DNA from 3 places in the Nesiotobacter zosterae genome. Region 3 is predicted to be linked to each of the others. Evidence: predicted binding sites of a transcription regulator. Region 3 holds the regulator's gene; each other region holds the start of a gene.
The links. Region 3 encodes LexA, which represses DNA repair genes until DNA is damaged. Its sites were predicted from a motif close to TGTTCNNNNTGTGTTCNG; they were not measured.
Positions count from the first base shown of each region.

Region 1: recA (recombinase RecA) is a predicted target of LexA. The motif match lies at 2,836-2,853, and genes of this name have one in related genera.
Region 2: uvrA (excinuclease ABC subunit UvrA) is a predicted target of LexA. The motif match lies at 2,239-2,256, and genes of this name have one in related genera.

Region 1 is NZ_JAWXVZ010000006.1:322,740-327,100, forward strand. It holds gene Q3Y58_RS11395 (hypothetical protein) at 39-509, opposite strand; gene Q3Y58_RS11400 (pseudouridine-5'-phosphate glycosidase) at 765-1,691, opposite strand; gene Q3Y58_RS11405 (carbohydrate kinase family protein) at 1,725-2,645, opposite strand; gene recA (recombinase RecA) at 2,908-3,975, shown strand; gene alaS (alanine--tRNA ligase) at 4,359-4,361, shown strand, end outside.
Region 2 is NZ_JAWXVZ010000002.1:371,525-375,885, reverse strand. It holds gene Q3Y58_RS04635 (cold-shock protein) at 1-68, opposite strand, end outside; gene gloA (lactoylglutathione lyase) at 505-945, shown strand; tRNA gene Q3Y58_RS04625 (tRNA-Glu) at 1,164-1,238, shown strand; gene ssb (single-stranded DNA-binding protein) at 1,392-1,955, opposite strand; gene uvrA (excinuclease ABC subunit UvrA) at 2,370-4,361, shown strand, end outside.
Region 3 is NZ_JAWXVZ010000002.1:267,268-271,628, forward strand. It holds gene Q3Y58_RS04160 (ComEC/Rec2 family competence protein) at 1-1,879, shown strand, start outside; gene lexA (transcriptional repressor LexA) at 1,862-2,611, opposite strand; gene Q3Y58_RS04170 (molybdopterin molybdotransferase MoeA) at 2,775-3,983, opposite strand; gene moaC (cyclic pyranopterin monophosphate synthase MoaC) at 3,980-4,361, opposite strand, start outside.

The DNA of each region.
Region 1 (4,361 bases), on a different contig from region 3:
TTGGCGGGTGTTTTTGTTTCTTCATGGAAGCTGAGTGCCTAGATGCACTGTGAGGTGGCTTCCGCGTTCTGTTTCAGGCCGATCAGGCTCTGCATGGTGTTGTTGTCACCCGGCAGCTTGTAGGATTGCTCCAGTCCAGTGTGGGCGTTGTTCAGCAGCGCCACATCCTGCACCACAAGTGTGTTGCACTGGCTGCCGGAGAAACGCACGCGCACGCGGATTACGCGATCGCCGTTGTCAGATGGTCCGAACTCCTGGTCCAGAACCGGATTGGCCTGACGCATCACGTTTTCAATGATCACCATGTTCGGGTCATCCTGCACCACCAGTGTGCCTTTCTGAGCAGCGCTGGTCTTCAGGGTCTGGCGAACCTGCTCCGGTGATGCCTTTACGGCAACGGATTGGGTGCCGGGCTCGGCACGAAGAATTGGCTGGTTGCTGCCTCGTGGGGCGCCTGACTGACAAGCCGCAAGCGCCAGCGTAAGCGCAACTAAAGCAACGATCCGCATTGTGTTGGTCCCGTAGGTTTCTGGTGCAAAGGGTTCAGAGCAACACCAGAGCATCATGCTGAAATGTGTCGGAATCATCTCCGTCAGAAGCCGCTGTGGAATCTGCGGAAACGCTCTCATGTCCCGATCATATACCCATCGGCAATACCGGGGTCAAATTCTTAGGAGAGCCTTCAGGGGAAGGGAAGGTCCAGCGCGGGTGCGGAGGGAAGGGTCACAGCAGCGCGCGCCGCTGTGACCGGAATGCATGAGGCGTTATGCCTTTGCTGCGTATTCAACTGCGATCTTGGAAGCCAGACGCGCGTTGTTCTTCACCAGCGCGATGTTGGTTGCCAAGCTGCGGCCGTCGGTCTGTTCAAACAGGTGCTGCAGCATGAACGGCGTCACTGCCTTGCCCTTGATGCCCTGCTTTTCAGCGTCTGCCAGAGCCAGCTTGATGAACTTGTTGATCTCTTCAGCTGGGATCTCGTCTTCAACCGGAACAGGGTTGGCGACCAGTTCACCACCGTGGGTGCCGAACGCTTCGCGGGTAAGAAGAACCTTGGCGATGTCTTCCGGGGTGTCGAGGCGGTAAGGGGTGTCCAGATCGCTGGTGGAGGACCAGAATGCTGGCATCTTGTCACAGCCGTAACCGATCACGGCCACGCCTTTGGTTTCCAGCACTTCAAGGGTCTTTGGCAGGTCGAGCAGAGCCTTTGCAAAGGCTGAGACCACCAGTACAGGCGTGCGTGCCAGTTCTTCAAGGTCTGCGGAGATGTCGAAGTTTGTTTCCGCGCCGAAGTGAACGCCGCCAACGCCGCCGGTTGCGAACACGCGAATGCCCGCTGCGTGGGCGGCCATCATGGTTGCTGCAACGGTGGTGGAAGCGTTGCGGCCCATGGCAATGCCGGTGCACAGGTCAGCGCGGGAAGCTTTCATCACATCCTTTGCGTTTGCCAGCTCTTCCAGCTTCTCGTCGGAAAGACCAACATGCAGCTCGCCCTTGAGGACCGCGATGGTGGCTGGAACAGCGCCGTTTTCGCGGATGATCGCTTCAACTTCGCGTGCTGTTTCAATGTTTTGCGGGTAAGGCATGCCGTGCGTGATGATCGTTGATTCCAGAGCAACAACCGGCTTTCCCTCAGCCAGCGCCTGTGCCACTTCATCGCTGTGATGAATCTGGATCTTTGTGTTCTTGGTCATTTCCTCATTACCTTTTTATAGGAGCTGTTCGGCTCAGTGACTTTGAAGACGTTGTGCGATGGCTGAGAGGCTCAGGCTGTCCGGCGCGGCCCCTGTGGCTTCGACTGTGATGGCGGAAGCAGCCAGACCACTGTAGGCCGCTTGTTCGGCAGCAAGGCCCTGACTGTAGGCGCTCAAGAAACCCGCGATGAAGGCATCACCGGCTCCAGTCACGTCTTTGGGCTCTGCTGGGAGGGGAGTAATCACGCGTTCCTTGCCGTCCACGGACAAGATCAGCGGGCGGCTGCCATCTGTAATGGCAATGGTCTTGCACCCTTTGGCCGTCAGGGCTTGCGCCATGTCCACGGCCGGAGCATCCGCGTCCATGCCCAGAAGGGACGACGCCTCAAGCCTGTTGGTGAACAGGATGTCGAGCTTGTCGAGGATGGGCAGAAGCCGGGTTGCCTTGGCACTGGAGACCGTATCGACCGCCAGAATGCGGTCGCCCTTAGCGGCGGCAATTGCCTCCAGCATTTCGGTTTCCATGTTGGTCTCGGCCAGCCAGATGCCTGCCTGTTCAAGGGCTGGGGTCAGGCTTCCCGCGACCGGCTTTGGGATCAGCTGCGTGATCTCGCTGTCGGAAATGGCGGCATGAAGGCTTCCATCCGGCTGGTGCAGCGCGAGGTAGGACCCTGTGCGCTGGCCGTCCAGCACCTTTACAGTGCTCACGTCAATGCCGGTGGCGGACAGGTGTTTGCGCACCCACAGGCCGTCGGGGTCATTGCCCACACAGCCGATCAGAGCGGGGTTGCAGTCAAGCCGGGCGAGAGCGCGTGCGATGTTCGCAGCAACTCCGCCGGGTTTTCCAGAGATTTCTCCGGGAGTGGACGTGTCCGGGAGAATCGGGCGTCCGGCATGAGCAATACGGTCCACATGAATGGCGCCGATCACTGCGAGCTTCGTCGGTTGGGACATGGTATTAGTGACCATCGTATTATGTTGATTATCAAGGTCGTAACAGTGTCCAGAGGCCGTGACAACTGGTGTGATTCCTATGTCCAAAGGCTTCTTTTTTGCCTGCTCAGCGTTATCCAAAGAAGAACACTTGAAGAACGGATCCCTGATATTCCATTGGAGATCAGCGGGTTATGAGGACTTGCGTAATGAGAACAAAATGAGTACACCAATCATACCTTTTGAATCTGTCGGTCCGTCATGAAATAAGGAACGGGTACGCATGTCACAAACTTCACTCCGCCTTGTCGAGGGCACACAGATGGATAAGAATAAGGCGCTCGATGCAGCGCTGTCACAAATTGAGCGGGCCTTCGGTAAAGGTTCCATTATGCGCATGGGGCAGGGCCAGGCAGTTGAGGTGCAGACCGTCTCTACCGGTTCCCTTAGCCTGGATATTGCACTGGGCATTGGCGGCCTTCCCAAGGGCCGTATTGTTGAAGTTTACGGACCGGAATCTTCAGGTAAGACCACTCTTGCGTTGCACACTGTTGCCGAGGCCCAGAAGCAGGGCGGCATTTGCGCCTTCGTGGATGCCGAGCACGCGCTGGACCCGATCTATGCCCGCAAGCTGGGCGTAAACATTGATGATCTTCTCATCTCTCAGCCAGATGCAGGCGAGCAAGCGCTTGAAATTGCAGATACTTTGGTGCGCTCCGGGGCGATCGACGTGCTTGTGATCGACTCCGTTGCAGCGTTGACACCGAAGGCGGAACTTGAAGGCGAGATGGGTGACAGCCTGCCGGGCCTTCAGGCGCGTTTGATGAGTCAGGCGCTGCGCAAGCTGACGGCCTCGATCTCCCGCTCCAACTGCATGGTGATCTTCATCAACCAGATCCGCATGAAGATCGGTGTGATGTTCGGTTCCCCGGAAACCACGACGGGCGGTAACGCGCTCAAGTTCTACGCCTCCGTGCGTTTGGATATTCGTCGCATTGGCGCCATCAAGGACCGCGATGAGATCGTTGGCAACCAGACCCGCGTAAAGGTGGTGAAGAACAAGCTTGCCCCTCCATTCAAGCAGGTTGAGTTCGACATCATTTATGGCGAGGGCATCTCCAAGACCGGTGAGCTTCTCGACCTTGGTGTGAAGGGCGGCATCGTCGAAAAGTCCGGCGCATGGTTCTCCTACAACAGCCAGCGTCTGGGGCAGGGCCGAGAGAACTCCAAGACCTTCCTCAAGGAGAATCCTGAGGTTGCTCAGGAGATCGAGTTGGCGGTCCGTCAGAATGCCGGCCTTATTGCCGAAGCGATTGACGATCCTGATATGGGCAAGGGCGACGACGAGTAAGTCTGCCAACGGCGCTTTTCGCCACTCATGCATGTATTACCCAAAGCCGGTGGCCCGCAGGTCGCCGGCTTTGTTGTTTTGAAGTCGTGGCTTTCGCGAATCCCCGGCGGCTTTCTGGCGGTCCGGGCAAAATGCAGCAATAGCCCTTAGACAAACGGTGCAGGTGCGGCAGGTGCCTTGCTAAAACCGCTTAATTTCGGCTGTTTCTTGGCGGGAGAACCGGATGCAAAGGGCTTATTGCATGGACAGTTGCGCCGTGTGTAGATAAAACCGCAACAAAGCCATAAGCAGTTGTTGCAGCAACTGCGGCTCCTACTAATGCAATTCAAGGGCGGGCCTGCGTTTTGGTTCCGCAGCTGTGAGAAGAGACGGACATCTAATTCATG
Region 2 (4,361 bases), 100 kb from region 3:
ACGTCAACTGCTACGTCGTCGCTCACATCTTCAACGAAACCTGTTTCAGGCGTCGTTTTTATAGCCATTTTAATGCCCCGTAGTCGTTGCCGCATCAAGACCAATCAGTCCGTACAGGGAATGCGATCCTGATTGATTCCTCGCCTTCGAGGATATCATTCGCCAACGGCTGCTCCAGATGAAAAATTAAAAAAGCTTAAATGATCCCCTGCTGTTTTGTTCTTTTTCTCACAGTAGGCACAAGATCCAGTAGGTCTTATGGAGTACTGATTACAAGATTAGCACATCCTACACATCCTGAATTGGTGGATAGATCAGGGTAAGTTTGTGGATCACTTCGTATTAACCAGTTTATTCTGCGAAAGTGACTTTAGCGGAAGGTGCTTTCTCATGGTTTTACCCTAAAGGTCACCTGCTTCACTTTAGCATGCATTGATATCCAGCCGCGCTCTTTTATATTCCCAGAGCGTAACAGTATCTCACTCCAAATAAAGGGCTGACTTAATGCGTTACCTACATACGATGGTTCGGGTCAAAGATCTGGACGAGTCCCTCGATTTCTATTGCAACAAGCTCGGCCTTGAAGAAGTACGTCGATCCGAAAGCGAAAAGGGTCGTTTCACTCTTGTCTTCCTGGCTGCGCCCCAAGACAAGGAGACGGCAAGTGAGACCAAAGCACCCTTGCTCGAGCTGACCTACAACTGGGATCCGGAGGAATACACCGGAGGACGTAACTTTGGTCACCTCGCCTACATGGTGGACGATATTTACAAGACATGTGCTGAACTGCAGGGCAAAGGTGTAACCATCAACCGCCCGCCACGTGACGGCTATATGGCCTTTATCAAGTCACCAGATGGCATCTCCATCGAGTTGATCCAGAAGGGTGGGCCCATTGAGCCTCAAGAACCATGGGCATCCATGGCCAACACCGGCACTTGGTAACAGATCCTGATCTGAACGAGAGGGCGCGGCTGATCAGTCGCGCTTTTTCTATGCGAATTATCAACGCCCCTTCCCTAGCAATATCAATATGTTATCTTTTTTTATTTCAAACTGTGGATTTTTGATGGACTGACTATTGCCAGCCAACGGTAATCTGAATATAACCCGCCCCACACAAACGAACGGGGTGCTCCTAACACCCACGGTTCGAACAGAGTGCGCCCATCGTCTAGCGGTTAGGACGCCGCCCTTTCACGGCGGAAACAGGGGTTCGATTCCCCTTGGGCGTGCCACTCTCCTCCTCCAAATTCCCGATTTTTGCTTATCAGATGAATTTCGTGGCGTCGAGCGCGCAGCTCTTCACTTCGTGCTGTGTTCTGGCGAACGAAATAAAAAAGCCCTGCACCCGAAGGTGCAAGGCTTAAAAAGTACTGTTGTGCGAACCCTTAGAACGGAATCTCGTCGTCCATTCCGCCGCCGGGGCCGCCAAAGCCGCCGCCGCCTTGCTGGCCGCCACCCTGGTTTCCACCGCCAAAGCCGCCGCCCTGACTGCCACCCTGGCCTCCGCCAAAGTCACCGCCATAGCCGCTTCCACCACCGCCACCGAAGTCGCCGCCTTGACCGCCGCCAAAGCCACCACCTTGGCCGCCGCCTTCACCGCGACCGTCCAACATGGTCAGCGTGGAGTTGAAGCCCTGCAGCACGATCTCAGTAGAATAGCGGTCCTGACCGCCCTGATCCTGCCACTTGCGAGTTTGAATTTGGCCTTCGATGTAAACCTTGGAGCCCTTGCGCAAGTACTGCTCAGCCACTTTCGCAAGACCTTCATTAAAGACAACAACCCGGTGCCATTCCGTGCGCTCACGGCGTTCACCGGTGCCACGGTCGCGCCAGCTTTCAGAGGTGGCAATGCGTAGGTTCACCACTGGGCGACCATCCTGCATGCGGCGCACTTCTGGATCAGCTCCCAGATTACCTACGAGAATGACCTTGTTGACGCTTCCCGCCATTTAAAACTCCTGCAAGTCTTGGCGAGCGCAAATGCGCCATCGCCATATTCAAAAATCTTTTGCGCAACCTATCTATTCCGAACCAAGGTAGCAAACGGCGAGCTCTTCATAGCCTGTCTTGTCCACACGAGGGGAGGCTGAACACCTGTTGGAGCGCGCAGGGACCGGAGGTTGTTCACACATTGTTCTAAATATAGCCGGGATTGACGCGGCGCGGCAACACCCTTTTCTTTGGTGGCGGTCAATTATAAAGCCTCCAAGAAATCCCTTGAATGCTGTAGTGTGTTCCGTATATGTTCCAGTTAAATTTTTCACCAACGCATCCCTCTAGCCTGCCCCTCGACAAAAACAGACACAGATTGCTATCTGCATGAACCACCAAACCACGCAGGCCGCCATACCCGGGAAGGGCAAATGACTACGAAACCATCGCAAGATACGGCCCTTTCCAAGGCCGCCCACGGCGAAGCGAAGATGATCTCCGTTCGAGGAGCCCGTGAGCACAATCTGAAGAATGTGGATCTGGACCTTCCACGCGACAGTCTGATTGTGATGACGGGCTTGTCCGGGTCGGGCAAATCTTCCCTCGCCTTCGACACCATCTATGCCGAAGGCCAGCGCCGCTACGTGGAGAGCCTGAGCGCCTACGCGCGCCAGTTTCTTGAGATGATGCAAAAGCCCGATGTGGATCAAATTGATGGCCTATCGCCTGCCATCTCCATCGAGCAGAAAACCACCTCGAAGAACCCACGCTCAACAGTTGGTACAGTGACGGAGATCTACGACTATCTCCGTCTCTTGTTCGCCCGTGTTGGTGTTCCCTACTCGCCCGCGACCGGCCTTCCCATTGAAAGTCAGACCGTCAGCCAAATGGTTGATCGGATCATGGGCCTTGAGGAAGGCACGCGCCTCTACTTGCTGGCGCCCATCGTGCGCGGCAGAAAGGGTGAATACCGCAAGGAACTGGCGGAGTTGATGAAGAAGGGTTTTCAGCGTGTCAAGATCGACGGCACCTTCTATGAAATCAGCGAGGCCCCTGCCCTAGACAAGAAATACAAGCACGACATTGATGTGGTTGTAGACCGGATCGTTGTGCGTGAGGATATCGCCGGACGCTTGGCTGACTCACTGGAAACTGCCTTGCAGCTTGCCGAAGGATTGGCAACAGCCGAGTTCGCGGATCAGACCGATGAGAAAGGCGACCCAAAACAACTTGTCTTCTCAGAAAAGTTCGCCTGCCCGGTCTCCGGTTTCACCATTGCCGAAATCGAACCACGTCTTTTTTCGTTCAACAACCCCTTTGGGGCTTGTCCAAAGTGCGATGGCCTTGGAACTCAGCTTGCATTCGAAGCCGATCTTGTTGTTCCGGACCCCAACCTGAGCCTGCGCGGTGGCGCGGTTCTGCCTTGGGCCAAGACGGGGTCCACCTCTCCATACTACACCCAGACGCTGGAAGCACTGTGCCGGCACTATGGTCAGTCCATGACAACCGGCTGGTCCAAACTGCCAGAAGACTTCCGCGCCAAGGTTCTCCATGGAACGGGCAAAGAAAAGATTGAGTTCGTTTACGACGACGGCACGCGCTCGTACAAGACTGCCAAGCCGTTTGAAGGCGTGATTGGCAACATCGAGCGCCGTTGGCGTGAGACGGATTCCCAGTGGGTCCGCGAAGAACTTTCGCGCTTCCAATCTGACCATGCCTGCGACGCCTGCGGCGGCTATCGCCTGAAACCAGAAGCCCTTGCGGTCAAGATCGACGGCAAACACATTGGCGAAATCACTCAGCTCTCAATCAGGCAGGCCTACCATTGGTTTGATGAAATCGATCAAAGGCTCAGCACGAAACAGAACGAGATTGCCTATCGTATCTTGAAGGAGATTCGCGAGCGCCTGAAGTTCCTTAATGATGTGGGCCTGGAATACCTGTCCATGTCCCGATCTTCAGGCACCCTTTCCGGTGGTGAAAGTCAGCGCATCCGTCTGGCATCACAGATCGGCTCTGGCCTGACGGGCGTTCTCTATGTGTTGGATGAACCGTCTATCGGTCTCCACCAGCGCGATAACGCCCGATTGCTGGAAACGTTGAAGCACCTTCGGGACCTTGGCAATACGGTGGTCGTGGTCGAACACGACGAAGACGCCGTACTGACCGCAGACCATGTTGTTGACGTTGGGCCGGGCGCAGGGATTCATGGCGGCCAGGTTGTCTCTCAAGGCTCACCACAGCACATCATGTCCGATCCCGCATCGTTGACTGGACAGTACCTGAGCGGTGCCATGGAAATTCCAATGCCCGCGAAACCGCGCAAGGTGAACAAGAAACGTTCCTTGAAGGTGTTCGGAGCCCGCGGCAATAACTTGAAGAACGTTGACGCGACACTGCCACTTGGCACCTTTACCTGCGTT
Region 3 (4,361 bases):
TGACCGACAAATCACAGCAAAGGTTACAGCGCACGTTGGCGAGGTCGAGAAAGTCGAGGATGGGCGAACACGGCTGACCCTCCAGTTCCTGGAGGTGTCAAACCTGTCCCCAGATGAAATGCCACGGTGGGGACGGATATCTGTGCGTGGCGCGGTGCCTGACCTTGCCCATGGGGATGTGGTTGAGTTGCGGGCACGGCTGATGCCGCTCTCTGGCGCGGTGTATCCCGGCGGCTACGATTACGCGTGGAATGCCTTTTTCAAGGGGCTGCAGACCTCCGGGTATGCGCTGTCGAAAGTCACGGTTGTTTCTGCCAATGCGCCTTCTTCGGGTTTTAATGGTGTGCCCGTGTTGCGGCAGGGTGTTGCAGATCGCATCCTCCACCACTTAGGGCCAAGCGCTGAGGGGGGGCTTGCTGTTGCCCTTTTGGTTGGCGATAGAGGTTTCTTGCCAGAGGAAGATCGCGAGGCGCTGCGAATGGCGGGCCTTGCGCACTTGCTTGCCATTTCCGGGCTGCACATGAGCTTGGTGAGCGCACTTGTATATTTTGCCATTCGGCATGGATTGGCGTTTTTTTCCCGCGTTGCCTTGTCCGGCCAGATATCACACATTGCGGCGTTTGGCGCATTGGGGTTTGCCAGTTTTTATCTTGTCCTCTCCGGAGCTTCAGTGGCCACTCAGCGGGCCTACATCATGGTTCTCATCGTGATTGTGGCCAGCTTGCTGGGGCGGAGAGGGCTGAGCCTAAGAACGCTCGGATTTGCTGCGCTGATTGTCTTGATGATTGCACCTGGAAACCTGTTGCAGCCGGGCTTTCAGATGTCTTTTGCTGCAGTTGCTGCGCTGATCGCCGTCTATGGCGCTTGGCGAGAGGTTGGGCGCAACCAACGGCGCGGCAAGCGCCAATCCCGAATGGGTGCCTTGGTACGGGGGCCTGTTCTGTGGCTTCTGGCCTGCGGGGCGACCTCACTGATTGCCGAGTTCGCCATCGGGCCAATCGCGGCATTCCATTTCCAGAAAATTGCGCCCTATGGGCTTGTGGCCAACTTGCTGGCCATGCCGGTCTTCAGCTTCGTTGCCATGCCTCTTGGTATCTTGGGCTTGATGTTTATGCCACTTGGTGCGGAAGCGCCGTTTTTCTGGGGCATGGGGATGAGCCTCAATCTCATCTTGCAGGTGGCCCATTGGGTCCACGAACTTTCCGGCGACATGGGCGTTATCGGCTTGGTGAGCTGGCTGGGCACGTTTTTGATGGTGGGTTCCGTGCTTGTGTTTGCTCTGCTGCCGGGAAGGTTCAAGCTGCTTTTTTTGCTGCCGCTCAGCTTGTCAGCGGTCGCTTTTGCCGCCTATGAACCACCACATCTCTTGATCTCGGACAATGGCCGAACCATTGCATTCTTCAATGTAAATGGAGAACCTAGGGTATCTGCAACTCGGGAAGGATTTGTTGCGTCTTCCTTCCTGCAGGCCTTCGGGGTCGAAAAACGGAGCTTTTCAGATCACCGGGCGCTACGGGATGACCGTACCTGTGATGCAGTTGGGTGCGTTTATATTGCCGGGCTTGAAAAGCCACCTGATCAAGGCGCAGGCAAGGGCCAGTTCATACGTATTGCAGTGACCAAGGAGCTTTCTGGGCTATCCAGAGACTGTGCCCTTGCAGATGTGGTGGTGACGCAATTGCAGGCTCCTGAGGATTGCCGCGCCCCGCTGGTTCTGGATGTAGCTCAGCTGACTGAGCGAGGAAGCCATGCGATATGGCTGAAACCCACTCCAGATGGCTTGAAAATTGCGCGGGTTGTTGCGGCCTATGGAACGTACCGACGGGCCTTCCAGCCCGCCGTTGAAAACTGGGCGCGCGGCTTAGTAGCTGCGGAATAGGGAGACAAGCTTGCCCTGAATGCGCACACGGTCGGGGCCGAAAATGCGGGTCTCATAGGCAGGGTTTGCAGCTTCCAGTGCAATCGTGCCGCCCTTTTTACGCAGACGCTTCAACGTGGCTTCTTCATCGTCAACAAGCGCGACAACGATATCGCCGGTTTCGGCCGTATCGCCGCGTTTGATGAGTACGGTGTCACCGTCCAGAATCCCGACCTCAATCATGGAATCACCGCGCACTTCAAGGGCATAGTGATCACCCCGGCCGAGCATGTCTGCGGGCATGGTGATGGTATGACTGTGGGTCTGAATCGCTTCAATTGGTACACCAGCGGCAATGCGGCCCATAACCGGCACATCTACCATGGCGCCCGCAGTTGCAGCAGATGGGGAAGAAACGGCAGGAACTGGTGTGGCGGCTTGTGGAGCCTTCTCCTCAGTGTTCTTGCCAAGAGACCCTTCAATCACCTCGGGGGCAAAGCCCTTGGAGCGGGGCTGCGCGCCTAAGGCATAGCCGCTGGTCTCAGGCAGTTTGATCACTTCAAGCGCTCGCGCCCTGTTGGGCAGCCGGCGAATGAACCCACGCTCCTCCAGTGCGGTGATGAGGCGATGGATGCCCGATTTTGAGCGAAGCTCCAGCGCGTCCTTCATCTCGTCAAAAGAAGGGGGAACGCCTGCTTCCTGCAATCGCGTATGGATGAACATGAGCAGTTCATGTTGCTTTTTCGTCAGCATTGGCAGCTTCCCCGTCGTGGTGCCCAGATAAGTGTGAATTCGGTACAAAACGCGAACACTACACTACCTGTTCCTATTGTGTTCTGCAACCGTTAAAGACGGATTATTACCCCCAAAAACAATAGGTTTTGGGCCTGATTTAGGCGTAAAGAACCATGATTCCTCAAAACAGCAAGTAAGGTACCTGCTCACCAATCTCCGCAGCAGGTGCATGGGGTGGACGCACGATGAGTGCGTCGGATGCGCTAAGAAGAGAGAGCATGAACGAATCCTGCCGCTCATAGGCCACCAGCTTCTTGTTGCCCTGATTGTCGACCTCGATCCTTGCGCGCAGATAGTCCTGTCGCATGTCATTGGGCTTGAGAGGTGCGCCGAGGGGCAGTGTCTGTTCGGCCTTGTGAGCTGGGGCGGTTTGAGCCAGTAGCGCCTCAATGAGCGGCTTCAGGAACAGGAGGCCGCACACAAGGCTGGAAACTGGGTTTCCCGGAAGGCCGAGCACCCTCATTGGGCCAATGCTGCCGGCCATCAGTGGCTTGCCCGGACGCATGGCAATGCGCCAGAACTGAAGATCCATACCCGCTGACCCAAGAGTGCTCTGAATGAGGTCATGGTCGCCAACGGACGCGCCGCCAAGGGTGACCAGCACATCTGCCTTTTCCTTGATGGCGCGAGCGACCCGGCTGCCTATGTCGGCGCTGTCATCCGGGGCAATGCCAAGCATGAGCGGCTGCCCGCCGCATCGTCGCACCAGTTCTGCTATGCCCACTTGGTTTGAGGCAATGATCTGGTTTGGGCCGGGTGTCTCGCCAGGTTCGACCAGTTCATCGCCGTTTGCAAGAATGGCAACCAGTGGGCGGCTGCGGACGGGAAGGGCGGCGTGGTTCATGGCTCCGGCTAATGACAGGGCGCGGAAATCCAGCTTGGTTCCGGCGGTGAGGAGCGCGTCGCCCTGCTTGAAATCAAGGCCTGCTGGGCGAATGAACTGGCCTTCTCTTGTTGGTTCCAGGGCAAACAGCTGATCGCCTTCACGGCGCGCGTTTTCCTGAATGAGAATGGCGGTGGCACCGTCAGGCACCGGCGCACCGGTGAAGATGCGCAATGCTTGGCCCGGCTGCAAGGTGCCTTGGTAGGAGGAACCAGCGGCGACTTCGCCAATCACAGTCAGGGGCTTGTCGGGGCTCATTGTGTCGCTGCTGACAACCGCATACCCATCCATAGCGGAAGCGGAAAATGGCGGCTGGGTGCGGGTTGCATGCACGTCTTCGGCCAGAATGCGTTCCCCTGCGCTTGCAAGGGCAACGCTTTCAACCGCAACGGGGTCGATACCTTGCAAAAGGCGGGCGAGGGCTTCTTCGACAGCGATGAGGCTCATGATGCGCTTTTCTCCTCTGCTGCCAGGTAATCGCCCGACTTGCCGCCCGTTTTTTCGATGAGGCGAATATCTGTGATTTCCATGGCCTTATCGGCGGCCTTGGCCATGTCATAGATGGTGAGGCAGGTGATTGAGGCAGCGGTGAGAGCTTCCATCTCCACGCCGGTCTGGCCGGTGACCTTGGTTAGAACTTCAACATCCAGCCCGGGCAGGTCGCGGTTTTCAGAAATGTCTACGGTGATCTTGGTCAGGCCCAAGGGGTGGCAGAGGGGAATAAGCTCGTGTGTGCGCTTTGCAGCCATGATGCCTGCAATGCGAGCTGTGGCCAACACATCGCCCTTTTTGGCGTTGCCGGAAAGGATCATCTCCAGCGTCTCA